3 regions of the Pseudocitrobacter sp. 73 genome follow, and region 1 is predicted to be linked to each of the others. Evidence: predicted binding sites of a transcription regulator. Region 1 holds the regulator's gene; each other region holds the start of a gene.
What was found. The regulator CRP, encoded in region 1, controls carbon source genes, mostly activating them, when cyclic AMP is high. The targets are predictions, from matches to a motif close to ATGTGANNNNNNTCACAT.
Positions count from the first base shown of each region.

Region 2: the regulator CRP is predicted to act here: its motif matches at 7,945-7,962, upstream of F0Q32_RS02240 (YjcB family protein).
Region 3: the regulator CRP is predicted to act here: its motif matches at 5,894-5,911, upstream of rhaS (HTH-type transcriptional activator RhaS).

Region 1 is NZ_VTZO01000016.1:157,944-168,355, reverse strand. It holds gene F0Q32_RS18080 (hydrolase) at 1-222, shown strand, start outside; gene F0Q32_RS18075 (YheU family protein) at 219-437, shown strand; gene F0Q32_RS18070 (phosphoribulokinase) at 464-1,333, shown strand; gene F0Q32_RS18065 (OsmC family protein) at 1,465-1,869, opposite strand; gene crp (cAMP-activated global transcriptional regulator CRP) at 2,172-2,804, shown strand; gene F0Q32_RS18055 (YccS/YhfK family putative transporter) at 2,853-4,928, shown strand; gene F0Q32_RS18050 (aspartate aminotransferase family protein) at 4,921-6,138, opposite strand; gene pabA (aminodeoxychorismate synthase component 2) at 6,227-6,790, opposite strand; gene F0Q32_RS18040 (putative adenosine monophosphate-protein transferase Fic) at 6,972-7,568, opposite strand; gene F0Q32_RS18035 (YhfG family protein) at 7,558-7,725, opposite strand; gene ppiA (peptidylprolyl isomerase A) at 7,956-8,528, opposite strand; gene tsgA (MFS transporter TsgA) at 8,808-9,986, shown strand; gene F0Q32_RS18020 (cytosine deaminase) at 10,085-10,412, opposite strand, start outside.
Region 2 is NZ_VTZO01000003.1:62,302-72,713, forward strand. It holds gene dnaB (replicative DNA helicase) at 1-24, shown strand, start outside; gene alr (alanine racemase) at 72-1,151, shown strand; gene tyrB (aromatic amino acid transaminase) at 1,290-2,483, shown strand; gene aphA (acid phosphatase AphA) at 2,680-3,393, shown strand; gene F0Q32_RS02225 (MmcQ/YjbR family DNA-binding protein) at 3,527-3,880, shown strand; gene uvrA (excinuclease ABC subunit UvrA) at 3,881-6,706, opposite strand; gene ssb1 (single-stranded DNA-binding protein SSB1) at 6,954-7,481, shown strand; gene F0Q32_RS02240 (YjcB family protein) at 7,536-7,817, opposite strand; gene soxS (superoxide response transcriptional regulator SoxS) at 8,090-8,419, opposite strand; gene soxR (redox-sensitive transcriptional activator SoxR) at 8,507-8,965, shown strand; gene F0Q32_RS02255 (glutathione S-transferase family protein) at 9,229-9,897, shown strand; gene F0Q32_RS02265 (NCS2 family permease) at 10,313-10,412, shown strand, end outside.
Region 3 is NZ_VTZO01000019.1:54,147-64,558, forward strand. It holds gene F0Q32_RS18510 (TRAP transporter large permease) at 1-654, shown strand, start outside; gene F0Q32_RS18515 (oligogalacturonate-specific porin KdgM family protein) at 757-1,428, opposite strand; gene sodA (superoxide dismutase [Mn]) at 1,983-2,603, opposite strand; gene rhaT (L-rhamnose/proton symporter RhaT) at 2,974-4,008, shown strand; gene rhaR (HTH-type transcriptional activator RhaR) at 4,009-4,857, opposite strand; gene rhaS (HTH-type transcriptional activator RhaS) at 4,929-5,765, opposite strand; gene rhaB (rhamnulokinase) at 6,066-7,535, shown strand; gene rhaA (L-rhamnose isomerase) at 7,532-8,791, shown strand; gene rhaD (rhamnulose-1-phosphate aldolase) at 8,920-9,744, shown strand; gene fucO (lactaldehyde reductase) at 9,814-10,412, shown strand, end outside.

The DNA of each region.
Region 1 (10,412 bases):
CAGATAGCCATTCCAACGCTGATTATTCATGCGAAGGACGATCCCTTTATGGATCAACACGTTATCCCCGATGCCGACTCACTCCCCGCCTGCGTCGAATACCAGTTAACGGAACATGGCGGCCATGTCGGCTTTATCGGCGGCACCTTCCGCCGACCGCAAATGTGGCTGGAGCAACGTATTCCCAACTGGCTGATGCCGTGGCTTGGAGGTGAAAAATGATCATTCCGTGGCAAGACATCGACGCTGAAACGCTCGATAACCTGATTGAAAGCTTTGTGTTGCGTGAAGGCACCGATTATGGTGAATATGAACGTTCACTTGCGCAAAAGGTCGCCGACGTAAAACAGCAACTACAACGCGGCGAAGCGGTACTGGTGTGGTCGGAACTTCATGAAACCGTCAACATCATGCCCCGCAGCCAGTTTCGCGGTTAATCTTACCGACTCGGGAGTTGTTCGCTATGTCTGCCAAACATCCGGTTATCGCCGTCACGGGTTCCAGCGGGGCGGGAACCACCACCACCAGCCTCGCGTTCCGCAAGATTTTCGCCCAGCTTAAACTCCACGCCGCAGAGGTGGAAGGCGACAGCTTCCACCGCTACACGCGTCCGGAAATGGACTTAGCGATTCGTAAGGCGCGCGATATGGGGCGTCATATCAGCTACTTCGGCCCGGATGCCAACGACTTCAGCCTGCTGGAACAAACCTTCCGCGAGTACGGGTACAGCGGCACCGGACAATCGCGAAAATATCTGCATACCTATGATGAAGCGGTGCCGTGGAATCAGGTGCCGGGAACCTTCACCCCGTGGCAGCCGCTGCCTGAGCCGACCGACGTGCTGTTTTATGAAGGGCTGCACGGCGGCGTGGTTACGCCGCATCACGATGTGGCGAAACATGTCGATTTACTGGTGGGCGTGGTGCCAATTGTGAACCTGGAGTGGATCCAGAAGATGATCCGCGACACCAGCGAGCGGGGTCACTCCCGCGAGGCGGTGATGGATTCCGTGGTCCGTTCGATGGAAGATTACATCAACTACATCACCCCGCAGTTCTCGCGCACACATCTTAACTTCCAGCGCGTGCCAACGGTCGATACCTCCGATCCCTTCGCCGCCAAAGGCATTCCGTCGCTGGATGAAAGCTTTGTGGTGATCCACTTCCGCAATCTCGACAATATCGACTTCCCATGGCTGCTGGCAATGTTGCAGGGCTCGTTTATCTCGCATATGAATACGCTGGTGGTGCCTGGCGGCAAGATGGGGCTGGCGATGGAATTGATCATGACGCCGCTGGTGCAGCGGTTGATGGAAGGGAAGAAGATTGGGTGAAGGGTGCAGGCTGGGCCCCTCACCCCGGCCCTCTCCCGCAGGGAGAGGGAGAAAATCAGCGCAGAACCTGAACACCGCACGGTCAGTCCCCTCTCCCTGCGGGAGAGGGTTAGGGTGAGGGGTGTCTCAACTTACCCCTCCACCACCTCATAAGAATGGGTAATGTTCACCGCTTTGCCCAGCATCAGCGCCACTGAACAGTACTTCTCTGCCGACAAATCCACCGCGCGGGACACCGCAGCATCTTTCAGTTCTTTACCCGTCACGATGAAGTGCAGGTTGATGTGGGTAAAAATACGCGGGGCTTCTTCGCGGCGTTCAGAGGTCAGTTTAACTTCACAATCGGTCACGTTATAACGCCCCTTTTGCAGAATCGACACCACGTCGATAGCGCTACAGCCGCCCGCTGCCATCAGCACGATTTCCATCGGGCTTGGTGCTTTATCACCTGAGTTGCCATCCATCAAAATCTGGTGCCCGGAAGCTGATTCACCCAGGAAGGTTAACCCTTCAACCCATTTCACACGCGCTTGCATAGTTGTCACTCCAAAGTTGCAAATTTATTGTCAGATTACGCGCACATAACAAATCTCGCAACGGAAGTAGACCTGGGTCATGCTGAAGCGAGACACCAGGAGACACACGGCGAAAGCTATGCTAAAACAGTCGGGATGCTACAGAGATACATAAACGTACTGCATGTATGCAGAGGACATCACATACTGGTCGCGACAATCTTTGACGACCGACTTCCCAGGTAGAGGGAAGGATATTATTTCAACCAGTGGCGGCCTGATTTATGCCGCTGGCGATAGCTTATAACAGAGGATAACCGCGCATGGTGCTTGGCAAACCGCAAACAGACCCGACTCTCGAATGGTTCTTGTCTCATTGCCACATTCATAAGTACCCATCGAAGAGCACGCTGATTCACCAGGGTGAAAAAGCGGAAACGCTGTATTACATCGTTAAAGGCTCCGTGGCAGTACTCATCAAGGATGAGGAAGGCAAAGAGATGATCCTTTCCTACCTCAACCAGGGCGATTTCATCGGTGAACTGGGCCTGTTTGAAGAGGGCCAGGAACGTAGCGCCTGGGTTCGAGCGAAAACCGCCTGTGAAGTGGCGGAAATCTCCTATAAGAAATTCCGTCAGCTTATCCAGGTTAACCCGGATATCCTGATGCGTCTCTCCTCTCAGATGGCGCGCCGTCTGCAGGTGACCTCTGAGAAAGTCGGTAACCTGGCGTTCCTCGACGTTACCGGTCGTATCGCACAGACGCTGCTGAATCTGGCGAAACAGCCGGATGCCATGACCCACCCGGACGGTATGCAAATCAAAATAACCCGTCAGGAAATCGGTCAGATCGTTGGTTGCTCCCGTGAAACGGTGGGTCGCATCCTGAAGATGCTGGAAGATCAGAATCTGATCTCCGCACACGGTAAAACGATCGTCGTTTACGGCACGCGTTAATCCCGTCTGACGGCGTATTGTTCACGCAATACGCCGTTTTTGTCTCTTATGTGGCGCAGGCTGATTTACCACCCGGAAGTCAACTATGCACTGCGGCAAACGCTGGTGTTATGTTTGCCGGTCGCCGTCGGCCTGATCCTCGGCCAGCTTCAACACGGTTTACTGTTCTCTTTAGTGCCTGCCTGCTGCAACATCGCCGGGCTGGATACTCCCCATAAACGCTTCTTCAAACGCCTGATTATTGGTGGATCGCTGTTCGCCGGATGCAGCCTGATTGTGCAATTGCTGCTGGCTGATGATATCCCGCTGCCGTTTATCCTCACGGGTCTGGCGATGGTGCTGGGTGTTACCGCCGAAATCAGCGCACTGCACGGGCGATTGCTTCCGGCTTCGCTGATTGCCGCGATTTTTACCCTAAGCCTGGCGGGTAACATGCCCATCTGGGAGCCGTTACTTATCTACGCACTCGGCACGTTGTGGTACGGGCTGTTTAACTGGTTTTGGTTCTGGTTGTGGCGCGAACAACCGCTGCGCGAATCGTTAAGCCTGCTCTATCGCCAACTGGCGGAGTACTGCGAAGCCAAATATAGCCTGCTGACGCAACATACCGACCCGAACACCGCCCTGCCGCCGTTGCTCAACCGTCAGCAGAAAGTGGTCGATCTTATCTCCCAGTGCTATCAGCAGATGCACATGCTGGCGGCGAATCAGCACAATGATTACAAGCGCCTGCTACGCGCCTTCCAGATGGGGCTGGATTTGCAGGAGCACATCTCGGTGAGCCTGCACCAGCCGGAAGAGGTACAAAAACTGGTCGAGCGCAGCCACGCCGAAGTGGTGATTCGCTGGAACGCACAAACCGTCGCCGCGCGCCTGCGGGTCATGGCCGATGACATTCTTTATCACCGCTTCCCGACGCGCTTCAATATGGATAAGCAAATTGGCGCGCTGGAGAAAATTGCCCGCCAGCATCCCGATAACCCGGTTGGGCAGTTCTGCGCCTGGCACTTCAGCCGCATCGCCAAAGTGTTGCGTTCTCAGCGCCCGCTTTATCCGCGTAATCTGATGGCCGATAAAGAGCGCCGCCTGCCGTTGTTCCCGGCGTTGAAAAGCTATCTGTCACTGAAATCACCCGCCCTGCGTAATGCCGCGCGTTTAAGCGTGATGTTGAGCATCGCCAGCCTGATGGGGGCGGCACTGCATCTGCCAAAACCTTACTGGATCTTAATGACCGTGCTGTTGGTGACGCAAAACGGCTACGGCGCGACGCGCGTGCGTATCTTCCACCGTGCAGCGGGTACGCTGGCGGGGCTGGTGATTGCCGCTGCAACGTTGCACTATCATTTCCCGGAAGGGCTTGCGCTGGCCGCGATGCTGGTGATCACCCTGATAAGCTATCTGATCATTCGCAAAAGCTACGGCTGGGCAACCGTGGGATTTACCATTACGGCGGTATATACCCTGCAATTGCTGACGCTCAACGGTGAGCAGTTTATTGTCGCACGTTTCGCCGACACCATTATTGGCTGCCTGATCGCCTTTGGTGGCATGCTGTGGCTGTGGCCGCAGTGGCAAAGTGGTTTGCTGCGGAAAAATGCGCATTCAGCGCTGGAAGCGGATCAGGAGGCAATCCAGTTAATTTTGAGTGACGACCCTGCCGCGGAAAAACTGGCGTATCAACGTATGCGCGTCAACCAGGCCCATAACGCCTTGTTTAACTCGCTCAATCAGGCGATGCAGGAACCGGGCTTCAATACGCACTATCTGGAAGATATGAAACTGTGGGTGACGCACAGCCAGTTCATCGTTGAGCATATCAACGCGATGACCACGCTGGCGCGTGAGCACGATACGCTCTCGCCGGAACTGATGCAGCGTTATCTGGAATCGTGTGAAGTCGCCCTGCAACGCTGTCAGCAGCGTCTGGAGTATGATGAATCGGGCAGCAGCGGGGATGTGAACATCATGGAGTCGCCGGATACGCTGTCCCATGGGCCACTCAGCACCATGGAACAGCATCTCCAGCGTATTCTGGGCCACCTCAACACCATGCACACTATTTCGTCGGTGGCATGGCGTCAGCGGCCACGGCACGGTATCTGGCTAAACCGCCATATTAACTAACGACCTTTGCCACTGCCTGAGCAAAGCGCGTCATGCCGTCGTCGATGTCTTTTTCTTCCACCACCAGCGACGGCGCGAAACGCATCACGTCCGGCCCGGCGTTCAGCACCATGACACCCGCCTCGGCGGCGGCGTAAAGGAATTCACGCGCGCGGCCTTTGTACGGCTCTTTCAGTTCGGCGCCAATCAGCAGCCCCATTCCGCGAATATCGCTGAAGATATCAAACTTCGCGTCAATATCCTGCAAATGCTTCACGAAACGCTCGCGTTTGGCGTGAACGCCATCGAGCACGTCAGGCGTGTTGATAATATCGAATGCCGCACCCGCCACAGCACAGGCCAACGGGTTACCGCCGTAGGTCGAGCCGTGGGAGCCGACGTGAAATGCGCTGGCAATATCTTCAGTCGTGAGCATGGCGCTAATCGGGAAACCACCGCCCAGGGCTTTCGCGCTGGTAAGGATATCCGGCGTCACGCCATAGTGCATATAGGCAAACAGCGAGCCGGTACGGCCCATCCCGCTCTGCACTTCATCAAACACCAACAGCGCCTGATGTTTATCGCACAGGTCACGCAGCCCCTGTAAAAATTCCGGGGTCGCGGCCAGCACGCCGCCTTCGCCCTGAACGGGTTCGACCACAATCGCGCAGGTATGGTCATCAATTACCGCTTCAACCGCATGCAGATCGTTAAACGGCACGTGGACGATATCCGCCGGTTTCGGGCCAAAGCCATCGGAATATTTCGGCTGACCGCCGACAGAAACAGTAAACAGCGAGCGACCATGGAAGGCATTATGGAAGGCAATAATCTTACTTTTGTACGGGCTATGACGCGTAGAGGCGTAGTAACGCGCCAGTTTGAACGCGGTTTCGTTGGCTTCTGTACCGGAGTTCATGAACACTACGCGCTCGGCAAAGGTGGCGTCCACCAGCTTCTGCCCCAGACGCAGCGCCGGTTCGTTGGTAAACACGTTACTGGTGTGCCACAAGGTTTCACCCTGCGATTTTAGCGCCTCTACCAGCGCCGGATGGCAATGCCCCAGCGCCGTTACCGCAATCCCGCCGGCGAAATCGACGTACTCTTTCCCCTGCTGATCCCACACGCGGCTGCCTTTACCTTTTACCGGGATAAACTCCGCCGGTGCATAAATTGGCAGGATCACCTGATCGAATGTCGCGCGGGTAATTGCAGGTTGTTTGGTTGTCATGTCATGCCCTTCTGTGATTATGCAGCAATGATTATGAAATTATAATCACAAAATATGCATAAAAGATCACTTGATAGCAATGACTAAATTAGCGATTAAGAAAGTTTGCCAGCAGCGCATGCCCTTGTTCGCTGAGAATACTTTCCGGGTGGAACTGCACGCCTTCAAGATCCCACTGGTGATGGCGAATGCCCATAATCTCACCGCTTTCACTGCGCGCGGTCACCTCGAAGCTTTCAGGTAGCGTATCCGGGTCAATCAGCAGGGAATGGTAGCGAGTGACGGTCAGCGGGTTATTCAGCCCCTGAAAAACGCCCTGCCCGTTGTGCGTGACAGGTGAGGTTTTGCCATGCATCACTTTTTGCGCCCGCACGATGCGCGCGCCAAACGCCTGCGCAATCGCCTGATGCCCCAGGCACACGCCCAGCAGCGGCGTTTTTCCTGCGTAATGGCGAATGACCTCCAGCGAAATACCCGCGTCATCCGGCGTACAGGGACCGGGGGAGATAACAATTTTCGCCGGGCTAAGCGCATCGATTTGCGCGAGGGTGATGTCATCGTTGCGCTTCACGAGTACCTCAGCACCCAGCTCGCAGAAATACTGGTAAAGGTTCCAGGTAAAGGAATCGTAGTTATCAATTAGCAGGATCATGGCGGCTCCGGTTACAGCAAACCGGAGCATTCTACCGTTTGTGCCGCGTCTGGACGATGAAAAGGTGCGTTTAGATACCCCTCACCCCGGCCCTCTCCCGCAGGGAGAGGGAGAAGGGCTCGATCGGTTCCCTCTCCCTGCGGGAGAGGGTTAGGGTGAGGGGAAACAAGCTGCGCCAATATCAAACACGCCCTTCCCTCACCACCTTAGTAAACAGTGCCAGCAGCGGCTTCAAATCCCCCATCGCCCCCTGCTGGTTGGCGTCGTTCCAGCGTAGCGGTTCAATCTCCCGCCAGTCCAGCGCGTAACCCGCGTGAATAGCCAGTTGCTCAAAGAATATACGCTGCGCCAGGCCACTGCCAATGCGAAACGGATGCAGTACGTTGATTTCGCAGTAATACCACGTTAGCCGCTCAATAAACGCGTCTTTTTCCAGCCCCGACAGCCAGTCCTCGTCTTCCAGTTCCTGCATCAGGGCGTTGCCCTCTTTTTCAATGCGCGTGAAATGACAGAACGGTGTATCGCCGTGGTAGATATTGATTTCCCGATATTTTCCGGCCCAGTCAAACACATCCTGATAGAGCTGATAATGAATGGCGCACAGCCAGGGAAGCCCGCGCACCTGCGGGCCCAGTTCGAGGGTCGCGGCACGTAGTGAGGTAAGCTCCAAGGCGGCCTGTTCAAGGCGAGTGGCTTCGCGGATGCCCAGTTTATTACGCATCACGTTTAAACCAGGGAACAGATAAGGGTCGCGGTCGTTACCGAATTTATCGCTCATAGTGCCCCCGCAGTTGTTCAATGCGTGTCAGCGCGTCTTCGGCACTGAGGGTGACCAACGGGATATCAACACCTTCCAGGCGGCGACTGGCCTGAAAATTCTCGTTGCGTGTTTTTTCCCAGAGCTGAGCTTTTTGCTTATCGGTGAGTTTTTTCATGCAGCCTCCCTGAACTGATCCCGTTTGCCACAAGTATAAGCAGCAATTGCAGGTTATACACATCATCATTCAAGCTGCCTCTGCGTTGGCTGCACTCGTTCACCCCAGTCACGTACTTATGTACGCTCCAGGGGATTCACTCCCTTGCCGCCTTGATGCAGCTCGAATGATTTTGTGTATATGCAGGAAGGCAAAAACGCGCGGACGGCATCGCCCGCGCGAAGAAGAATTTACGGCAGGACTTTTGCGGAGAGGATAACAATCGGTTTGGTCGGCACATTCTGGTACGGGCCAACGTTATGGGACTGCACCTGAGAAATTTTATCAGCAACATCCATCCCTTTGACAACCTTACCAAATACCGCGTAGCCAAAATCACGCTGACCGTGATCGAGGAAGGCATTATCCGCTACGTTGATGAAGAACTGGCTGGTTGCGCTATCTTTATCAGCAGTACGCGCCATTGCGATAGTGCCACGGGTGTTACGCAGGCCGTTGTCAGCTTCGTTTTTGATTGGCGGGTTCGGCTGTTTCTGCTGCATCTGCTCATTAAAACCGCCGCCCTGCACCATGAAGCCCGGGATCACGCGGTGAAAAGTGGTGTTGTTGTAGAAACCGCTGTTGACGTAGTTCACGAAGTTTTCAACGGAAACCGGCGCTTTCTGGCTGTTCAGCTCCAGCTCAATATTCCCTGCGGAAGTCGTCAGCAGCACATGCGGGTCGCCAGTCGCTGCAAGAGCTGCCGGGGAGATCGCTGAGAGTGCAAAAACAGCCGTCATGGCCGCCAGAGTTGATTTGAGCATGAGAATTCCTTAACGGGTGCAGTAAAGAAGGCAAGTGGCTTGATTCTAAAGAGGGTTTGCACCCCAGGCCAGACTTTTACTTAAGTTTACTTAGTTGAAACAGATGTAACCAGCACGGCGCTGAAATCTACACATTTTTAATGTGACGCGCATCACGTTAGCTGGTGCAATAAATAACATTGATGCAATAAAACTAGGAATGCATCACTTAAATGAATAAAATCTGCGCACCCGGCGGGGTGTCAACGCGTTTTACGTTTCTATTCATACAGGCCAGTCATGACTAACAGCAACCGTATCAAGCTCACATGGATCAGCTTCTTCTCCTACGCCCTTACCGGTGCGTTGGTGATTGTCACCGGGATGGTGATGGGAAATATCGCCGATTACTTCAATCTGCCCGTTTCCAGCATGAGTAACACCTTCACCTTCCTGAACGCCGGGATCCTGATTTCTATCTTCCTGAACGCGTGGCTGATGGAAATCGTGCCGCTGAAAACGCAGCTCCGCTTTGGCTTTGTGCTGATGGTGCTGGCGGTTGCCGGTCTGATGACCACGCACAGCCTGGCGCTGTTCTCCGCCGCGATGTTCGTACTCGGCCTGGTCAGCGGGATCACCATGTCGATCGGTACATTCCTGATCACCCACATGTATGAAGGTCGCCAGCGCGGCGCGCGTCTGCTGTTCACCGACTCCTTCTTCAGCATGGCCGGGATGATCTTCCCGATGGTCGCCGCGGTTCTGCTGGCGCGCAGCATCGAATGGTACTGGGTGTATGCCTGCATTGGTCTGGTTTACGTGGCTATCTTTATTCTGACCTTCGGTTGCGACTTCCCGGTTCTCGGCAAAAAAGCCGCGCCCGATGCGCAGCCTGTGGTGAAAGAAAAATGGGGTATCGGCGTACTGTTCCTGTCGATTGCCGCGCTGTGCTACATCCTTGGTCAGCTCGGGTTTATCTCCTGGGTGCCGGAATACGCCAAAGGCCTGGGCATGAGCCTGAACGACGCGGGTAAACTGGTGAGCGATTTCTGGATGTCATATATGTTCGGTATGTGGGCGTTCAGCTTCATTCTGCGCTTCTTCGACCTGCAACGCATTCTGACCGCGCTGGCGGGCCTGGCAACCGTGCTGATGTACTTCTTCATTCACGGCGAGCCGCAACATCTGGCGTGGTTCATCCTGACGCTGGGTTTCTTCTCCAGCGCGATTTACACCTCAATCATTACGCTGGGTTCGCTGCAAACCAAAGTGGCCTCGCCGAAGCTGGTTAACTTTGTACTGACCTGCGGCACCATCGGCACCATGCTGACCTTTGTGGTCACCGGCCCGATTGTGGCCCACAGCGGCCCGCATGCGGCGCTGGTAACCGCCAACGCTCTCTACGCTGTGGTCTTCGTGATGTGCGTCATCCTCGGCTTCGTTAGCCGCCATCGCCAACACGGCGCGGCGTCTCACTAAGACGATTGTTGTTGTACCCGGTGGCGCTGCCGCTTACCGGGCCTACGAGGCGTGTCGCCTTGCAGGCCCGGCAAAGCGCCATCCGGCATTTCATCGCCTCATGTGTTTCGCGCGAAATTCACGCGCTCTCCCCGCACCCAGGTTTTCGCCAGCTGGGTTTCCGCAATCACCGTCCCTTCTCTTATCGACCAGCGTACCGGCACCTGACGGCGTACCGCCTCAAAACCATTCTCCGCCGGTAAAATTATCAGGTTAGCCCTATTCCCCGACGCGATGCCGTAATCCGTCACGCCAAACGTCCGCGCGCTGTGGTGCGTAATCAGCTTCAGCCCCTCGTTGATTTGCTGATACCCCATCAACTGGCAAACGTGCAGCCCCATATGCAGCACCTGCAACATATTCCCGGTGCCGAGCGGATACCACGGG
Region 2 (10,412 bases), on a different contig from region 1:
GGCCCGCAGTACGACGACGAATAACAAGATTGATTCAGGTAACTCAAGCAAACACTTTTCAAGGAACACAAATGCAAGCGGCAACTGTAGTGATTAACCGCCGCGCTCTGCGACACAATCTGCAACGTCTGCGTGAACTGGCGCCTGCCAGCAAACTGGTTGCGGTGGTGAAAGCGAACGCCTACGGACACGGTCTTCTGGAGACCGCGCGAACGCTCCCCGATGCCGACGCCTTTGGCGTTGCACGTCTGGAAGAGGCCCTGCGGTTGCGCGAGGGCGGCATTACGCAACCCATCTTACTGCTGGAAGGTTTTTTCAACGCCACCGATCTGCCGCTTATCGCTGAACAGCAACTGCATACCGCTGTGCATAATATGGAACAGCTGGAAGCGCTGGAAACCGCGAAACTGAGCCGCCCGGTGACGGTGTGGATGAAACTGGATACGGGCATGCATCGGCTGGGGATCCGCCCGGAAGAAGCGGATGCGTTTTATCAACGTCTGAGCCAGTGCGAGAACGTCAGCCAGCCAGTGAATATCGTGAGCCACTTTGCGCGTGCTGATGAGCCTGAATGCGGCGCGACCGAGAAACAGCTCGATATCTTCAACACTTTCTGTGAAGGCAAGCCGGGGAAACGCTCTATCGCCGCGTCTGGCGGCATTTTGCTGTGGCCGCAGTCGCATTTCGACTGGGCGCGTCCGGGCATCATCCTCTACGGCGTATCGCCGCTGGAACAAAAGCCCTGGGGGCCGGATTTCGGCTTCCAGCCGGTGATGTCGCTGACCTCCAGCCTGATTGCCGTGCGTGAGCATAAAGCGGGTGAGCCGGTTGGTTACGGCGGTACCTGGATCAGCGAGCGCGATACGCGACTGGGCGTAGTGGCGATGGGCTATGGCGATGGTTACCCGCGCGCTGCGCCGTCCGGCACCCCGGTGCTGGTTAATGGCCGTGAAGTGCCCATTGCGGGCCGCGTGGCGATGGATATGATCTGCGTTGACCTGGGGCCGGCAGCGCAGGATAAAGCAGGCGATCCGGTGGTAATGTGGGGTGAAGGGCTGCCCGTTGAACGCATCGCGGAAATCACAAAAGTGAGTGCTTACGAACTTATCACGCGTCTGACGTCGCGCGTGGCGATGAAGTATATTGATTGATTGTGTGGTGCCGGGTGGCGGCTGCGCCTTACCCGGCCTACTATTTGATAACATCCGGCGACAACATCCTCTCGACCTTCTCCCACTTCCGGTTTATTGTGTTATTACCTGCCTTCTGTAAACCTGGAGAACCACCTCGTGTTTCAAAAAGTTGACGCCTACGCTGGCGACCCTATTCTTTCGCTGATGGAGCGTTTCAAAGAGGATCCGCGCAGCGACAAAGTGAACCTCAGTATCGGCCTGTACTATAACGAAGAGGGCATCATCCCCCAGCTTCAGGCCGTTGCAGAGGCTGAAAAGCGCCTTGCTGCCCAGCCGCATAGCGCCTCGCTTTACCTGCCAATGGAAGGGCTGAATAGCTACCGTCAGGCCATTGCGCCGCTACTGTTTGGGGCCGATCATCCGGTGCTGGCGGAGAAACGCGTCGCCACCATTCAGACCCTGGGCGGTTCCGGTGCGCTGAAAGTAGGTGCGGATTTTCTCAAACGCTACTTCCCGGATTCCGGCGTCTGGGTCAGCGATCCGACCTGGGAAAACCACGTCGCCATTTTTGAGGGCGCGGGCTTTACGGTCAAAACCTATCCTTGGTTCGACGGTGAGACCAACGGCGTGCGTTTTGACGCGCTGCTGGAAACCCTCAACACGCTGCCTGCGCAAAGCATCGTGCTGCTGCATCCGTGCTGCCACAACCCAACCGGTGCGGACCTGACGAACAGTCAGTGGGATGCCGTGACGGAGGTGCTGAAGGCGCGTAACCTGATCCCGTTCCTGGATATTGCCTACCAGGGCTTTGGCGGCGGCATGGAGCAGGATGCCTATGCCATCCGCACGATTGCGGCTGCGGGCTTGCCGGTGCTGGTGAGCAACTCATTTTCAAAAATTTTCTCGTTATACGGTGAGCGTATCGGCGGTTTATCTGTGGTCTGCGAAGATGCCGACGCCGCAGGACGCGTGCTGGGGCAGTTGAAAGCGACGGTTCGTCGTAACTACTCAAGCCCGCCGACAACCGGTGCACAGATTGTGTCTACCGTATTGAATGACAACGCGCTGAAAGCCTCGTGGCTGGCGGAAGTGGAAGCGATGCGCACGCGTATTCTGGACATGCGCCAGGCGCTGGTGAAGGTACTGAAAGAAGCCATGCCGGACGGGAATTTTGACTACCTCCTCAAGCAACGCGGTATGTTCAGCTATACCGGTCTGAGTGCTGCACAGGTCGATCGTCTGCGTGAGGAGTTTGGCGTCTACCTGATTGCCAGCGGCCGTATGTGCGTTGCCGGGCTGAATTCCCGTAACGTGCATCGCGTCGCGCAGGCATTTGCGGCGGTTATGTAAGCAAGTGCTTACTCTTCATGCGGCATCACTGCCGCGTGAAGAGTTTCTCAATGTGAAAATGTGATCTCTTATCCTTTTTCCAGGATAAATCCTGGAAAATCCTTCCCTTCACTCCCTGTAACCGTTAAGGTCTTTCTAATTTTTTGAAGTATTACTCACTTTAAAACAAAAACAAGACGACGATTTAGGGAAAACTATGCGCAAGATCACACAGGCGCTGAGCGCCGTTTGTTTGTTGTTCGCGTTAAATAACACGGTTACTGCTCACGCTTCATCACCTTCTCCGCTCTATCCGGGTACGGATGTCGCTAAACTGGCCGAACAGGCACCCATCCACTGGGTATCAGTGGCACAAATTGAAAACAGCCTGATGAATCATCCACCGATGGCAGTGGGATTTGATATCGATGACACGGTGCTGTTTTCCAGCCCCGGCTTCTGGCGCGGGCAGAAAACCTGGTCTCCGGGCAGCGAAGCGTATCTGAAGAACCCTGCATTCTGGGAAAAAATGAACAACGGCTGGGATGAGTTCAGCATTCCGAAAGAAGTGGCCCGTTCACTGATCGCGATGCACGTGAAGCGCGGTGACAGCATCTATTTCGTTACCGGGCGTAGCGAAACCAAAACCGAAACGGTCTCCAAAACGTTGCAGGATTATTTCCTGATCCCGGCGACCAGCATGAATCCGGTCATTTTTGCCGGTGACAAACCGGGCCAGAATACCAAAACGCAGTGGCTGAAAGAGAAGGGCGTAAAGGTCTTCTACGGCGATTCGGATAACGATATCTCGGCGGCGCGTGAAGCCGGTGCCCGTGGTATCCGCGTGCTGCGCGCCTCAAACTCCACGTATCGACCGCTGCCGCAGGCGGGCAAGTACAATGAAGAAGTGATTGTTAATTCTGAGTACTAAACGCCCCCTGTAAATAAATGATGCTTTTTTAGTCAAAAATCAGTCGCCGGAAGGTTTCACCTTTCGGCGACTTGTTGCACACTGAGGTGATGACGTTTGGCACTCCGTGGCTCGTGAGACTAAGAGGTATAAAATGACCAGTTCGGATCTTTTGGTGTACTGCATGGCGAAGCGTGGCGCGGAGCAAAGCGTCCACAGCGACTGGAAAGCGACGCAGATTAAGGTTGCGGATGTGCTTTTCGCGATGGTCAAAGAGGTGGAAGAACGCCCGGCGGTGTCGTTGAAAACCAGCCCTGAGCTGGCAGAACTGCTGCGCCAGCAGCACAGCGATGTGCGTCCCAGCCGTCATCTCAATAAAGCACACTGGAGCACGGTTTACCTTGACGGCACCTTGCCGGACTCGCAAATTTACTATCTGGTGGATGCCTCGTATCAGCAGGCAATCACGCTACTGCCGGAACAAACCCGGCAGCAGCTAGTGAAATGACTACTTCAGCATCGGTTTAAGGAAGCGCGCCGTATGTGAGGCTTCGCATTCGGCGACGGTTTCTGGCGTGCCGGAGACGAGAATCTCCCCGCCGCCGCTGCCGCCTTCCGGGCCAAGGTCAACAATCCAGTCGGCGGTTTTGATCACATCAAGGTTGTGCTCAATGACCACGATGGTGTTGCCCTGGTCGCGCAACTGGTGCAGCACTTCCAGCAGTTGCTGAATATCCGCAAAGTGCAGGCCGGTGGTCGGCTCATCGAGAATGTACAGCGTCTGTCCGGTACCGCGTTTGGAGAGTTCACGCGCCAGTTTGACGCGCTGGGCTTCACCACCCGATAGCGTCGTCGCCGCCTGGCCGAGACGAATGTAGGTCAGGCCGACATCCATCAGGGTTTGCAGCTTGCGCGCCAGCGCCGGAACGGCATCGAAGAACTCACGTGCTTCTTCAATGGTCATATCCAGCACTTCGTGGATGGTTTTGCCTTTGTACTTAATCTCCAGCGTTTCGCGGTTATAGCGTTTGCCTTTGCACTGGTCACACGGCACGTAGATATCCGGCAGGAAGTGCATTTCGACTTTGATCACGCCATCGCCCTGACATGCTTCGCAGCGCCCGCCACGGACGTTAAAGCTGAAACGCCCCGGCGTATAGCCGCGCGCGCGTGATTCCGGCACGCCCGCAAACAACTCACGCACAGGCGTAAAGACGCCGGTGTAGGTTGCCGGGTTAGAGCGCGGCGTACGGCCAATTGGGCTTTGGTCGATGTCGATGACTTTGTCGAAGTGTTCAAGCCCCTGAACATCGCGATACGGCGCAGGTTCGGCGATAGTCGCGCCGTTAAGCTGGCGCTGAGCAATCGGGAACAAGGTGTCGTTAATCAGCGTTGATTTCCCGGAACCGGATACCCCGGTGATACAGGTGAACAGGCCGACGGGCAGCGTCAACGTGACATCTTTCAGGTTGTTGCCGCGCGCGCCGCTCAGTTTCAGCACTTTCGCAGGGTCCGCCGGTACGCGATTTTTCGGCACTTCGATTTTACGTTTGCCGCTCATGAACTGGCCGGTTAGCGACTCTGGCACTGCCATGATGTCGTCCAGCGTCCCTTCCGCGACAACCTGACCGCCGTGTACGCCCGCGCCAGGGCCGATATCGATAACGTGGTCAGCGGCACGAATCGCATCTTCGTCGTGTTCGACCACAATCACCGTGTTACCGAGGTTACGCAGGTGAATCAATGTGCCGAGCAGACGTTCGTTATCACGCTGATGCAGGCCGATGGACGGCTCATCCAGCACGTACATCACGCCGACTAACCCGGCGCCAATCTGGCTCGCCAGACGAATACGCTGAGCTTCACCGCCGGAGAGGGTTTCTGCCGAGCGGGAGAGCGTGAGGTAGTTCAGGCCAACGTTGACGAGGAACTTCAGGCGGTCACCAATCTCTTTCAGCACTTTTTCAGCGATTTTCGCGCGCTGGCCGGAAAGTTTCAGATTATTGAAGAAGTCCATCGCATGACCAATGCTCATGTCAGAGATGGTCGGCAACGGGGTATTTTCCACGTACACGTGACGTGCTTCGCGGCGCAGACGCGTGCCGTCGCAGCTGGCGCACGGACGGTTGCTGATGAATTTCGCCAGCTCTTCGCGCACCGCGCTGGATTCCGTCTCTTTGTAGCGGCGTTCCATATTGTGCAGCACGCCTTCAAACGGATGACGACGCACGGAGGTATCGCCCCGATCGTTCATGTATTTGAATTCGATGGATTCTTTACCGGAACCGTACAGCACCACTTTCTGCACTGACGCGTTCAGGCTGCCCCACGGCGCTTCAACGTCGAAATCATAATGCTCCGCCAGCGAGCGCAGCATCTGGAAATAGTAGAAATTACGGCGATCCCAACCGCGAATAGCGCCACCCGCCAGCGACAGTTCCGGGTTCTGAATGATGCGATCCGGGTCAAAATATTGCTGCACGCCCAGACCGTCACAGGTTGGGCACGCGCCCGCCGGGTTGTTGAACGAGAACAAACGCGGTTCCAGTTCGCTCATGCTGTAGCCGCAAATCGGGCAGGCGAAGTTGGCGGAGAAGAGCAGCTCATCCGCTTTCGGATCGTCCATATCAGAGACGATTGCGGTGCCGCCGGAAAGCTCCAGTGCAGTTTCAAACGACTCAGCCAGACGCTGCGCCAGGTCTTCGCGCACTTTGAAGCGGTCGATAACCACTTCAATGGTGTGTTTCTTTTGCAACTCCAGCGTCGGTGGATCGGACAGGTCGCACACTTCGCCATCGATACGCGCGCGGATATAGCCCTGGCTTGCCAGGTTTTCCAGCGTTTTGGTGTGCTCGCCTTTACGCTCTTTTATGATTGGCGCCAGCAGCATCAGGCGTTTGCCTTCCGGCTGCGTCAGCACGTTGTCGACCATCTGGCTGACGGTTTGCGCCGCCAGCGGCACGTCGTGATCGGGGCAACGCGGCTCGCCTACGCGAGCATAAAGCAGACGCAGGTAGTCGTGAATTTCGGTAATGGTCCCGACCGTGGAACGCGGGTTATGGGAGGTCGACTTCTGCTCAATAGAGATAGCAGGCGACAGCCCTTCAATATGATCGACATCCGGCTTCTCCATCAGCGACAGGAACTGGCGCGCATACGCAGAAAGCGATTCGACGTAGCGACGCTGCCCCTCGGCGTAGAGGGTGTCAAAAGCCAGTGAAGATTTGCCAGACCCCGACAGCCCGGTAACGACAATCAGTTTGTCGCGCGGGATGATGAGGTTGATATTTTTGAGATTGTGGGTGCGGGCGCCCCGAACTTCGATCTTATCCATTTACCTTTCCCGGTAGAGACTCGGCTTGCCAGATTTGCTTGAAGGACAAACGGCGGAAACGGCTAATTATGACACAACTCACCCTGAATGAATATACAGTAGTGGAATGTGCATTCCATTGTTGAGTGTAAGATATTCAACGTAAACGAGTTTAGTGGAATCACCGTCGCATGCTATCAAAACGCCTCTTTGAAATGCTACAATCGCGCGTTTACACTATTAAGAAACACATTCAGGAGAGACAATCATGGCCAGCAGAGGCGTAAACAAGGTGATTCTCGTCGGTAATCTGGGCCAGGACCCGGAAGTACGCTACATGCCGAATGGTGGCGCAGTTGCCAACATTACGCTGGCTACTTCCGAATCCTGGCGTGATAAAGCGACCGGTGAAATGAAAGAGCAAACTGAATGGCACCGTGTTGTGCTGTTCGGCAAACTCGCGGAAGTTGCGGGTGAATACCTGCGTAAAGGCTCTCAGGTTTATATTGAAGGCCAGCTGCGTACCCGTAAATGGACCGATCAGTCCGGCGTTGAAAAATACACCACCGAAGTGGTTGTCAACGTTGGCGGCACCATGCAGATGCTGGGTGGTCGTCAGGGCGGCGGCGCACCGGCAGGTGGTCAGGGTCAGCAGCAGGGCGGTTGGGGCCAGCCTCAGCAGCCACAGGGCGGCAACCAGTTCAGCGGCGGCGCGCAGTCTCGTCCGCAGCAGCAGGCTGCTCCGGCACCGTCTAACGAACCGCCAATGGACTTCGACGACGATATCCCGTTCTGATTTTCAGACATAAAAAAACCTGCGAAAGCAGGTTTTTTTATAAATAGGGTTTTATCAGGTCAACACCATCGGCCATTCTGGCGGTGTCTGGCTCATCACTTCCACCATCACCTCTTTGATGTTATTGCAGATAGTCGCAATATCCACCATCGTAATTCCCAACAACCCCGTTGCGAACCAGCAGGCAGAGGCCACGCCCAGCGCGCTACAAATCACCGCGAGACCCGCGTAATCCGCTTTGCGCAAGCGAATTTTCAGCGTACTGGCAAGGAACATCAGAATGGCGCTGAAAAGCGGCCAGCGTAACAGTACGACACCTGTAGAGATAGAAACCATGAGACCTTATCCTCAGAGATAAACGGTATGCCCTGACAGCGCGGCGTTCTCACGAAGGTGTAGTCCACTCTGGCTATCGACAGGCATTCACAAATGATATGAAACGCTGTTTTTGTTTCACTCTATAGTGTGAACTATATCACAATTGCTGCTTTATTCACCAGAGGTAAACGCGGCAAATTGCGCCATTTATCGCTGACAATAGTTACATAAGGAAAGGGCTCTGTTTTACCTTTAGGCCGGATAAGCGCAAGCGCTATCCGGCGTGTTGTTCATGCGGAAAGACGGTGGCGATAGTCGCTCGGCGTGCGGTCGAATTCACGGCGGAAAACACGCGAGAAGGTTTGCTGGGAAACATAACCCAGATCCATGGCAATATCGAAAATCGGGCGCTGGGTATTACGCAACTCCTGCGCAGCCAATAGCAGGCGACGCTGACGAATGTAGTCACCCAGCGTTTGACGCATCTCGGTACGGAACATCCGTTGTAGATACCATTTCGAGTAGCCGGATTTTTTCGCCACGATATCAATATTCAGTGGTTGATCGATATGTTCATCTATCCATTCGATAAGCGTTTGAATAATTTCCCGATGGGACATAAGGCTCTCCCCGTTGTCTATTTTTGCTTCAACTTTTGTCTTGCTGGCGAGTATAATTCCTCAAGTTAACTTGAGGTAAAGCAGAAAATGGAAAAAAAACCAACGCGCATTAAAACGCTGCTTACACCGGGCGAAGTCGCCAGACGTACCGGGGTTGCCGTCTCCGCTTTGCACTTTTATGAAAGCAAAGGCCTCATCCGCAGCCAGCGCAACGCGGGCAACCAGCGGCGGTATAAACGTGACGTGCTGCGCTATGTAGCCATCATTAAAATCGCTCAGCGTCTGGGCATTCCGCTCGCCACGATCGGCGAGTCGCTGGGCGTGGTGCCCGAAGGGCATACATTGGGGCAAAAAGACTGGAAACGCCTGACCACCCAGTGGCGTCAGGAGCTGGATAAACGCATTCATTCGATGGAAGCGCTGCGCGATCAGCTTGATGGCTGTATCGGTTGCGGCTGTATGTCACTGCGTGACTGCCCGCTGCGTAACCCTGGTGACAAACTGGGGGAAGAAGGAACGGGCGCGCGCCTGCTGGAAGACGAATAAAAAACGAAAGCGCCACAACTGGGCGCTTTCGTATGTTCCGGTCTTTGTCTTTCGCTCTATCCCACTGGTTCATGGGAGGGTTTCCCCCGACATCAGCATCCCTCGGTCGAGCTACGGGTTGGAGGTTCCGGTTTGTGCTGACACTTTAAGTCTACCTCTCCTCCCCCTGTTCGCCAGTCAGATTGACGTTTTTTTCGCCGCAATTTTTACGGGGATCGCCGTCTGTTCCTATAGTTAATTTGAACAAACCTGCGGAGAAAATCATGTTAACCGTCCACCATCTGAATCAATCCCGCTCGCAGCGCGTGCTCTGGGCGCTGGAAGAGTTGAACCTGCCTTACCAGATTGTTCGCTATCAGCGCGGGGCTGATATGCTGGCTCCCGACACCCTGAAAAAAATCCATCCGCTGGGAAAATCGCCGATTGTCGAAGATAACGGGCACGTTATTGCTGAATCTGGCGCGATCCTCGAATATCTTCAGGAAATCGGCGATCCCGAAAACCGCTTTAAACCGCAGGAAATCGACCAAAAACTACAGTATCGCTTCTGGCTGCACTATGCCGAAGGCTCGTTGATGTCGCTCATGATGATCAAGCTGGTTTTGCAGATGCTGGGCAAATCCCCGGTGCCGTTGGGATTGCGCACGGTGGGGAAAGTGCTGGGAACGGGCGTCCAGAAAGCCTGGCTGAATAGGCAGATTGCCACGCATGCCGGGTTTATTGAGTCGCATCTGGCGAAAACGCCGTGGTTTGCGGGGGAGAGCCTGAGCATGGCGGACATTCAGATGAGTTTTCCGCTGTTTGCGCTGCTTTCTCGCGGTGGGATACCGTCTCTGCCCCATATCGCCGCATGGAAGGCGCGTGTGGAAGCACGTCCGGCCTGGCAACAGGCGATTGCGAAGGGCGGCCCCTTTTCACTTCCCGGTGAATAACGCCAGAGTTGCAACAAAAATGTTGTTAGATTGCGCATGAACGATAACGTTTGCGCATGAGTTGGCGATTTCTTCATCGTCATAAGCGAATTTTAGCGAAATGGCGTAAACATCAGTTGAAAATGGTGCCATAAAAACCAGATAATCGTTTGCCTTAAAATTCTGACGCCTTCTGCTGGCATTTTTGACGTTTTATGCTTAGTCAATTTGCCGCTGTCGTCCAGAAAATACCCATTCTGCATGTGCAGGGTGGCAGGTAACGCTCAACCGTATTGTATGCGCGGAGTTAAACGTTTGCTTTTTTGCGGCTCCCCTTTGCCGCGAGGTTTAAGCACAAGGAGATGACGTTTAACTGTCAGTGGATGCTCCACCACGTATGCGAACGAATGATAAAAATTTTCAGGGGATGTTTTCTATGTCTACGCCTTCAGCGCGTACCGGCGGTTCACTCGACGCCTGGTTTAAAATTTCTGCTCGTGGTAGCTCCGTTCGTCAGGAGATTGTCGCCGGTCTTA
Region 3 (10,412 bases), on a different contig from region 1:
AAGGTAACCCTCGAAGCAGTCCCGAGCCTGCTATTGATCGTGATTATCGTGGGTGGCATCGTAAAAGGTATATTTACGGCCATTGAGGCCTCTGCTATAGCAGTCGTCTATACCCTTTTCCTGACATTGATATGCTATAAGACACTGAAAATAAAAGATATGCCGTCTGTATTTATTCAGACGACCGTGATGACGGGTATCATTATGTTTCTTTTGGCCACGTCCTCCGCAATGTCATTCTCCATGTCGATAACCAATATTCCCACTGCGCTAAGCGAAATGATTCTGAGCATTTCTGACAGCAAGGCGCTCATTTTGCTGGTGATTACGGTATTTTTGTTAATTATCGGCGCATTTATGGACATTGGCCCTGCAATTCTGATATTCACCCCTATTTTACTGCCAATAATGGTTAAACTGGGTGTTGATCCCGTGCATTTTGGCATCATCATGATCTATAACCTGGCAATTGGTACAATCACTCCTCCTGTCGGCAGTGGGTTATACGTTGGCGCAAGTGTCGGCAAGGTTAAAGTAGAAGAAGTTTTAAAACCGTTGATGCCTTTTTATATGGCGATCATCAGTGTACTTTTACTGATTACCTATCTGCCTGAGTTAACGTTATTCCTGCCGCGTCTGCTCGGTGTTATGTAAAACATACCCCCTCTTTCTCGTATGAAAGAGGGGGATGTAAAAAAAATCGGTTATCCGTAAGGATAACCGACAAAAGAAAAGCAAAGGCAGAGGAATTAATGATTAAAACGTATAACCGATACCAACACGGAAACGTGTTTGGCGCTCATCACTCGTGCTTCTTACAGAAACGTTACCAACTTCAACAAACGGAGACCATTGGCCTATCAGGTAAGCCGTTCTGAAATTGAATTCGTAGTTATCCTTACCATTATCAAACTGATCATACTTATTAGCTTTCTTGTAAATCCCTTCCAGAGTCCAGTCAAAATTATTCCATTTATATCCAGCCCAGACATCCATACGATTTATTTTATCATCATCGCGATCATCAGAAGATCGACGTACATATTCAAAACGGTAACGCGCACCTACCCACCAGCTTTCATTTAATGTCCAGGTTGCTCGCAAATAGGGCTTGTATGTTGAGTAGCCATTACCCGCTTCGAGTACAAAACCCGGTTGCCATGCAACATCTCCAGTTTTGAACTGATAACTTACCGTATATTCATTACCCTGTACTTCCATATCATTGAATGGACGATCGGTATCGTCGCCACCTGATTTTGAAATAGCTTCAATGGCAAAACCGAAACCGTTACCAAATCGATGAGATATATAAGCACGGTCATAATTTGCTTTACTATCATCAAGAAACTCATGACGAACATCAACATAGACCGCATGGGCGCTGGTGGTAACCAGAGGCAACAAAAGAAGAAGCGCTTTTTTCATAAAATAATATCCATATTAATTAATATCAACATATGCCATAGGCACTGTCGCTAACGTTAATATCCATATAAAAATGATTCAATATCATTGTGATTTTTTAATTAAATTTGAGCGCAAATTCAAAAATACGCAATAAATTTATGAAAAATATATTCATAAAATAAAGAAAATAATAAAAATAGACTTTTAAATGAATGTATTACCCGGCAAAAAAGAATGTAACCAAATGAATAAAAAGGTTTTCTTACAATTATTCAGTTAGTGAGTTAATAAATATTAGCTATTACCAACACAAATATAATCTCGCTATTTAGCTATTAGCGATGCAATTAGCGATTATCCTGGCTGGAGTGCCATGTACTAATAATCTATGGCATTCTGACAAAGGCAAACATGCTTAAAATATGTTAGCGCAATTTGAATCCATAAAACTAACACAGGCATATTTTTAAAAGCGCCGACCTAACAGTCAGACGTTAAATAAAAAAGCCCCCGCAGCCTAACCCTGCGGGGGCTTTCGTACCTCACCTTACGGCAAGGCTATGGATACAAACTTATTTTTTAGCTGCGAAACGTGCAGCAGCTTCGTCCCAGTTCACCACGTTCCAGAACTCTTTGATGTAGTCCGGGCGGCGGTTCTGGAATTTCAGGTAGTAAGCGTGTTCCCAAACGTCCAGGCCCACAATCGGGAAGCCGGATGCGCCAGAGATAGCTTCACCCATCAGCGGGGAATCCTGGTTAGCGGTAGAAACAACAGCCAGTTTGTCGCCTTTCAGCACCAGCCATGCCCAACCGGAACCGAAACGGGTCGCAGCCGCTTTTTCGAATTCTTCTTTGAATTTGTCAACGGAACCGAAATCGCGCTCGATAGCTGCTTTCAGATCACCCTGCAGGGTGGTGCCTTTTTTCAGGCCTTTCCAGAACAGGCTGTGGTTAGCGTGGCCGCCGGCATTGTTACGCAGGAAGGTTCTTTTCTCAGCCGGGATCTGGTCCAGTTTGGTGATCAGTTCTTCAGCAGACAGGGAAGCGAACTCCGGCAGGCTTTCCAGCGCGGTATTCGCATTATTCACGTAGGTCTGGTGGTGTTTAGTGTGATGGATTTCCATCGTCTGCTTATCGAAGTGCGGTTCCAGGGCATCGTATGCATAAGGCAGTGATGGCAGGGTATAGCTCATAATCTTCTCCATTATTGTCGGGCGGCAAAGTGTTAACGCCGCGTAAGCAGTTGGTTCATTATAGTTAATTAAATGATATTGAAAATGATTATCAATGCCGTAGTTTTTATAAGGTTATAACTTTCTGTTATGTGCCTGATTTTACGAGGCTTACAAGCCAGAAATACGTTGCCTATCAATGTGAAAGGCACAACCGCCTGGCTTTTTACGCAGAATGTAAAAGTGTGAAGCCACTCACCACGACATTGCTCTGATGGTCATTATTTGATTCACGGTGGCAATTAATGGAAGGTTAATAAATCGCATACTTTTTAAGCTCAACGGGTTGGCAGGAAGCCTGAACCAACAACAACCCGTTGAGGAAACAATAATGAATAATGCGATTATGATGGGCATTTTCTGGCATTTGATAGGCGCAGCCAGTGCAGCCTGTTTCTATGCCCCTTTCAAGAAGGTCAAACACTGGTCCTGGGAGACGATGTGGTCCGTTGGTGGCACCGTGTCGTGGCTTATTCTCCCCTGGACAATCAGTTCCCTGCTGTTACCCAATTTCTGGGCCTACTACGGCTCATTTAGCGCCTCAACCCTGATGCCGGTCTTTCTCTTCGGCGCGATGTGGGGCATCGGCAATATCAACTATGGCCTGACGATGCGCTATCTCGGCATGTCGATGGGCATCGGGATTGCGATTGGCATTACGCTGATTGTCGGCACGCTAATGACGCCGATTCTGAACGGTAACTTTGATGTGCTGATCAACACCAAAGGCGGCCGCATGACGCTGCTGGGCGTGCTGGTTGCGCTGATCGGCGTGGGCATCGTCACCCGCGCGGGCCAGTTGAAAGAGCGCAACATGGGCATTAAAGCGGAAGACTTTAACCTCAAGAAAGGGCTGTTGCTGGCGGTGATGTGCGGCATCTTCTCAGCAGGAATGTCATTCGCGATGAGTGCTGCAAAACCGATGCACGAAGCGGCGGCTGCGCTGGGCGTTGACCCCCTCTACGTCGCACTGCCTAGCTATGTCGTTATCATGGGTGGCGGCGCGCTGATCAATCTCGGATTCTGCTTTATTCGTCTGGCAAAAGTGAAAACATTGTCAGTAAAAGCGGACTTCTCGCTGGCAAAACCGCTGATCATCACCAACGTATTGCTCTCCGCGTTGGGCGGCCTGATGTGGTATTTGCAGTTCTTCTTCTACGCCTGGGGCCATGCCAAAATTCCGGCGCAGTATGAATACATCAGTTGGATGCTGCACATGAGCTTCTACGTGCTGTGCGGTGGTCTGGTTGGTCTGGTGCTGAAAGAGTGGGCCAATGCCGGTCGCCGTCCGGTCGGCGTGCTGAGTGTCGGCTGCGTGGTGATTATCATCGCGGCGAATATTGTTGGGCTGGGTATGGCGAGTTAATCAGGCAACCACTCCGGTGCGATGACGCCACTGACCTGGCGTCATCCCCACCTCGCGATTAAACACCACCGAAAAGTAGTTACTGTCCTCAAAACCGCACTGCATCGCCACCTTTCCGATCATCAAATCGGTATGCTGCAACAAATACTGCGCGTGGCAGATGCGCAACTGACGCAGATAGTGATTCACCGTCATGCCTGTCTGTTGGCGAAACTGCTGACGCAGCGCACGTTCGCTACAACCTTCCTGCGAACAAAACAGATCGAGAGAAAATGGACGATTCAGGCTTCCGGCAAGCGCACTCAGCAATCGGTCGAGCAATGCTTCGCTTTGCGTCGCTTCCAGATTATCGGTAGCGTAGCGATAACGTTTGAAAGAGACCACCAGTTGGGCAAAAAGCAACTCGGCCATTTCATTCGCCAGCGGTTCATCTTTACGGCTTTCATGCTCCAGTTGGGTGATGATTTGCCGCGTCTGAGTCATTCCGTTGCTGCCAATGCGCCAGTGCGGCGTCCAGGCACTGCCGTTCAGTCCGGGCAGGTAGTTTTGCCAGTCCAGATTAAGCTTCAGCCGCTCGGGGCAGTAGATAATATTCTGTAAAACCAGATCGTTAACCGAGGCGTAGGAGTGTTTATCTTCCGCGCGGATGTAGAAGAGATCGCCCCGCGTGATGCGATAAGGGCGATCGTTGAGCATATGCAGGCCGTTTCCGCGCCAGACCAGCACCAGCTCGCAAAATTCATGGGTATGCTCCGCAAAGACGTTTTGCGGATAACGATCGGCGACCGCCACCGCTTGCCCGGGGCGAGCAAAGAATTCCTCTTTTCGCAGAACTAAGTGACCCGACACAGCCATACCTCACGACTTATAACGCACTATTGTCGCAGTTCTACGCTGAGAAAACGTTGATAGCCGCCGCGTTACTGCAAGGTGGCATCACGGCCCTGGCGAATATCGCGCGGTGACCAGTCGAATTCCCGGCGGAACAGGGTGGAAAAGTGGTTGCTGTCGCCAAAGCCACAGTGGTAGGCAATATCCGTTACGCTTTCGTCGCTGTGGCGCAGCAGATGGCGGGCCTTAATCAAACGCAGGCGATTGAGATAACGCTGCGGCGTCAGGCCCGTCGAGTGTTTAAGCTGGCGATGAAGCGTGCGCAGCGACAGCGAAAACTGCTCGGCCAGCGCTTCCCAGCAGACATCTTCCGCAAAATGCTCTTCCAGCCAGGCCATCAACTGGTTCAGGCGTGCGTCATTATCAACACTGCCAGCAACCTGGGTTCCACGACGCAGCAACACCAGCAGTTGCATAAAGAGAATTTCGCGATTGGCGAGTGTTGCTGCATCCATGTTGTCATCCACCTGCGCCATTTGCTCGAGGATAAAGCGCACCTGTTGCAGGGTGCTCTGGCTTACGCGCCAGTGGGAAGGATAATTACCCTCTTTCTCCTGCGGCAGCAGTTGATCGAGCCCGGAAAGAAACTGGAACGCTTCCGGCGAGCGGTAAAGGACATTGGTCAGACAAAGGTTATCGGTGTGCTCATAAAGATGGCGATCCGTATCGCGAACAAAACAGACCGTACCGCCGCAAATGGTATGCGGCTGACCATTGAAAACATGAATACCGGTCCCCTGCTCAACAATCACAATTTCATGAAAATCATGATGATGCTCAGGAAAAGCGGGCTGCGGAAGTCGCGGTTCAATCGCTACAGGTAATCGCCCTGAACGGAAAAAATCCACACTGTGCAATACGGTCATAACGCCCCCACTCAATGAGAAAAGTTATCAGGATAGTAATCGGGGGTGGCTAACCTCACCTTAAAGTTTCGACACCAAAGGGCGCAAACCTGGTCGTTTTTTCAAGAAAGGCCGGGAAAGATCGGGAATTGCGGAGAGCGTCACACCCGCGCAATACGGGGCGATTGGCGGAAATTGTGAGCTCTCTCACGTCTACCTTTGCTTTCTTGCCAGCCGTCCATTTTGCTGTCAGTGATGAGAAGGTCACGCTCGTACGCGCTTCTTAGACTGGGTCCAATGACATTAAGAAGGACTCCAGCCATGACTCTTCGCCATTGTGTGGCCGTCGATTTAGGGGCATCCAGCGGACGCGTGATGCTTGCCCGCTACGACACCGGGCAACACACACTCTCTCTGCACGAAATCCACCGTTTCGTGAACTGCCTGCAAAAACAGGATGGATTTGATACCTGGGATATCGACGGGCTTGAGGCGGAGATCCGCACCGGCCTGAACAAGGTGTGCGAACAGGGCATCCTGATCGACAGCATCGGTATCGACACCTGGGGCGTGGATTACGTTCTGCTTAATCGCGACGGTCAGCGCTTAGGCCTGCCGGTCTCCTACCGTGATAGCCGCACCGACGGTGTGATGGCGCGGGCGATTGAACAGCTCGGGAAAGCGCAAATCTATCGCCGCAGCGGTATTCAGTTCCTGCCGTTTAATACACTCTATCAGCTACGCGCGCTGGTTGAACAGCAGCCGGAAATCGCCGCCGAGGCGGCCCATGCCCTGCTGATCCCCGATTACTTCAGCTATCGCCTGACCGGCAAAATGAACTGGGAATATACCAACGCCACCACCACGCAGCTGGTCAATATTCAGACTGATAACTGGGATGAAGACCTGCTGAACTGGACCGGCGCATCACCGAAATGGTTCGGAACGCCAACGCATCCTGGCAACGTGATTGGTCACTGGATTTGCCCACTGGGCAACAAAATCCCGGTGGTGGCCGTCGCGAGCCATGACACGGCAAGCGCAGTCATTGCTTCGCCGCTGGCGAACAAAGACGCCGCTTATCTCTCATCCGGTACCTGGTCATTGATGGGCTTTGAAAGCACTACGCCATACACCAGCGAATATGCCCTGGCAGCAAATATCACCAATGAAGGCGGTGCAGAGGGGCGTTATCGGGTGCTGAAAAACATTATGGGATTGTGGCTGCTTCAGCGTGTGATTAAAGAGCAGAACATCACTGACCTGCCTGCATTGATTGCCGAAACGGAACAACTCAGCGCCTGCCGTTTCCTGATCAACCCCAATGAAGACCGTTTTATTAACCCGGACAACATGAGCGCTGAAATTCAGGCCGCCTGCCGCGAGACCTCGCAGCCGGTGCCGCAGCGCCCTGCCGAACTGGCGCGCTGTATTTTCGACAGCCTTGCCCTGCTTTACGCCGACATTCTGCACGAACTGGCACACCTGCGCGGAAAACCGTTCAGCCAGCTGCATGTTGTCGGTGGCGGTTGCCAGAACCACTTACTCAACCAGCTTTGTGCCGACGCCTGCGGCGTGACGGTGGTGGCGGGCCCGATTGAGGCCTCCACGCTCGGCAATATCGGTGTTCAGCTGATGACGCTGGAAGAACTGGGCACCGTTGATGATTTCCGTCAGGTGGTGACCGACAACTACGGCCTGACCACCTTCACCCCTCATCCTGAAAATGAAATTGCCCGCTACGTTGCGCAGTTTCAGCAAAAACGACTGACAAAGGAGCTTTGCGCATGACCACTCAACTTGAACAAGCCTGGGAACTGGCGAAACAGCGTTATTCCGCCATTGGCATCGACGTCGAAGAGACCCTGCGTCAGCTCGATCGCCTACCGGTATCCATGCACTGCTGGCAGGGCGATGACGTCGCCGGTTTTGAAAACCCGGAAGGCAACCTGACTGGCGGCATTCAGGCGACAGGGAATTACCCAGGAAAAGCGCGCAACGCGACTGAACTACGTGCCGATCTGGAACAGGCACTGAGCCTGATACCAGGTCCCAAGCGTCTGAATCTGCACGCTATTTACCTCGAATCTGAGACGCCGGTTTCCCGCGATCAGATTAAACCTGAGCACTTTAAAAACTGGGTGGAATGGGCGAAAGCGAATCAACTGGGTCTCGATTTCAACCCGTCCTGCTTCTCGCATCCACTGAGCGCCGACGGCTTCACGCTCTCTCATCCGGACGCAAAAATTCGTCAGTTCTGGATTGATCACTGCAAGGCCAGCCGCCGCATCTCCGCTTACTTCGGTGAGCAACTGGGCACGCCGTCAGTGATGAATATCTGGATCCCGGACGGCATGAAAGATATCACCGTCGACCGCCTGGCGCCGCGCCAGCGTCTGCTCAATGCACTGGATGAAGTCATTAGCGAAAAACTGAACCCGGCGCACCACATTGATGCGGTGGAGAGCAAGCTGTTCGGTATTGGCGCAGAAAGTTACACCGTGGGCTCTAACGAATTCTATATGGGCTACGCCGCCAGCCGCCAGACCGCGCTGTGCCTGGATGCGGGCCACTTCCACCCGACGGAAGTGATCTCCGACAAAATCTCCTCCGCCATGTTGTACGTTCCGCGTCTGCTGCTGCACGTCAGCCGCCCGGTGCGCTGGGACAGTGACCACGTGGTGCTGCTGGATGACGAAACTCAGGCCATCGCGAGCGAAATTGTGCGCAACGATCTGTTCGACCGCGTACACATTGGCCTCGACTTCTTCGATGCTTCCATCAACCGCATCGCGGCGTGGGTTATCGGTACCCGCAACATGAAGAAAGCCCTGCTGCGCGCCCTGCTCGAACCCGTCGATGAGCTGCGTAAGCTGGAAGCGGATGGCGATTACACCGCACGCCTGGCGCTGCTGGAAGAGCAGAAATCTCTGCCATGGCAGGCGGTGTGGGAAATGTATTGCCAGCGCCACGACACGCCTGCGGGCAGCCAGTGGCTGGAGAACGTACGCGCGTATGAAAAAGATATTTTGAGTAAACGCGGGTAAACAACCCTCACCCCAGCCCTCTCCCTGAGGGAGAGGGTGAAATCAAAACCAGACAATCCCCTCTCCCTGTGGGAGAGGGTTAGGGTGAGGGGTAACCCCCGCACCGCCCAAACAGGAACTCGAATACTATGCAATCCATCACTCAATCCTGGTTCGTCCAGGGAATGATCAAAGCCACCTCTGACGCCTGGCTGAAAGGCTGGGATGAACGTAACGGCGGTAACCTGACGCTACGTCTGGACGAAGCCGACATCGCTCCTTACGAGGCTGATTTCCACAAAGAACCACGCTATATCGCACTCAGCCAGCCGATGCCGCTGCTGGCGAACACCCCGTTCATCGTCACCGGCTCCGGGAAATTCTTCCGCAACGTTCAGCTCGATACCGCCGCAAACATCGGCGTCGTTAAAGTGGACAGCGACGGCGCGGGCTATCACATCCTGTGGGGATTAACCCATGAGGCGGTGCCGACGTCTGAATTACCAGCCCACTTCCTGTCGCACTGCGAACGCATCAAGGCAACCAACGGTAAAGATCGCGTGATCATGCACTGCCACGCCACCAACCTGATTGCCCTGACCTACGTGCTGGAAAATCGCACCGACGTGATCACCCGCCAGTTGTGGGAAGGCAGCACCGAATGTCTGGTGGTGTTCCCGGACGGCGTCGGCATTCTGCCGTGGATGGTGCCGGGCACGGACGAAATCGGCCAGGCGACCGCTGTGGAAATGCAGAAACACTCGCTGGTGCTGTGGCCGTTCCACGGGGTATTCGGCAGCGGGCCGACGCTGGACGAGGCGTTTGGTTTGATCGATACCGCCGAGAAATCCGCAGAAGTGCTGGTGAAAGTCTACTCCATGGGCGGCATGAAACAGACCATCACGCGTGAAGAGCTGATTGCGCTTGGCAAACGCTTTAGTGTTACCCCGCTCGCCAGCGCCCTCGCGCTCTAACCTATCCGCTCACGCCCGGCGACAACGGTTGCCGCCGGACATAGGGCTTTTAATTTAAGGAGAAATATCATGAGCTTTATGTTGGCGCTTCCCAAAATCAGCCTGCACGGTGCGGGCGCGATTGCCGATATGGTCAACCTTGTTGCGAACAAACAGTGGGGCAAAGCGCTGGTAGTCACCGACGGGCAACTGGTGAAGCTGGGTCTGCTGGATAGCCTGTTTACCGCACTCGATGCGCAGAATATGTCTTACCATCTTTTTGATGAGGTGTTTCCTAACCCCACCGAAGAACTGGTGCAAAAAGGCTTTGCGGCGTATCAGGACGCGAACTGCGATTTCATCATCGCCTTTGGCGGCGGCAGCCCGATCGACACCGCCAAAGCGATCAAAATTCTGACCGCCAACCCTGGCCCGTCTACCGCCTACTCCGGCGTGGGCAAAGTTAAAAATGCCGGCGTGCCGCTGGTTGCCATTAACACCACCGCAGGCACCGCCGCCGAGATGACCAGCAACGCAGTGATCATCGATACCGCGCGCCAGGTGAAAGAAGTCATTATCGATTCCAATATTATTCCGGATATCGCCGTAGATGACGCCAGCGTGATGCTGGACATTCCGGCGTCCGTCACCGCGGCCACCGGTATGGATGCGCTGACTCACGCGATTGA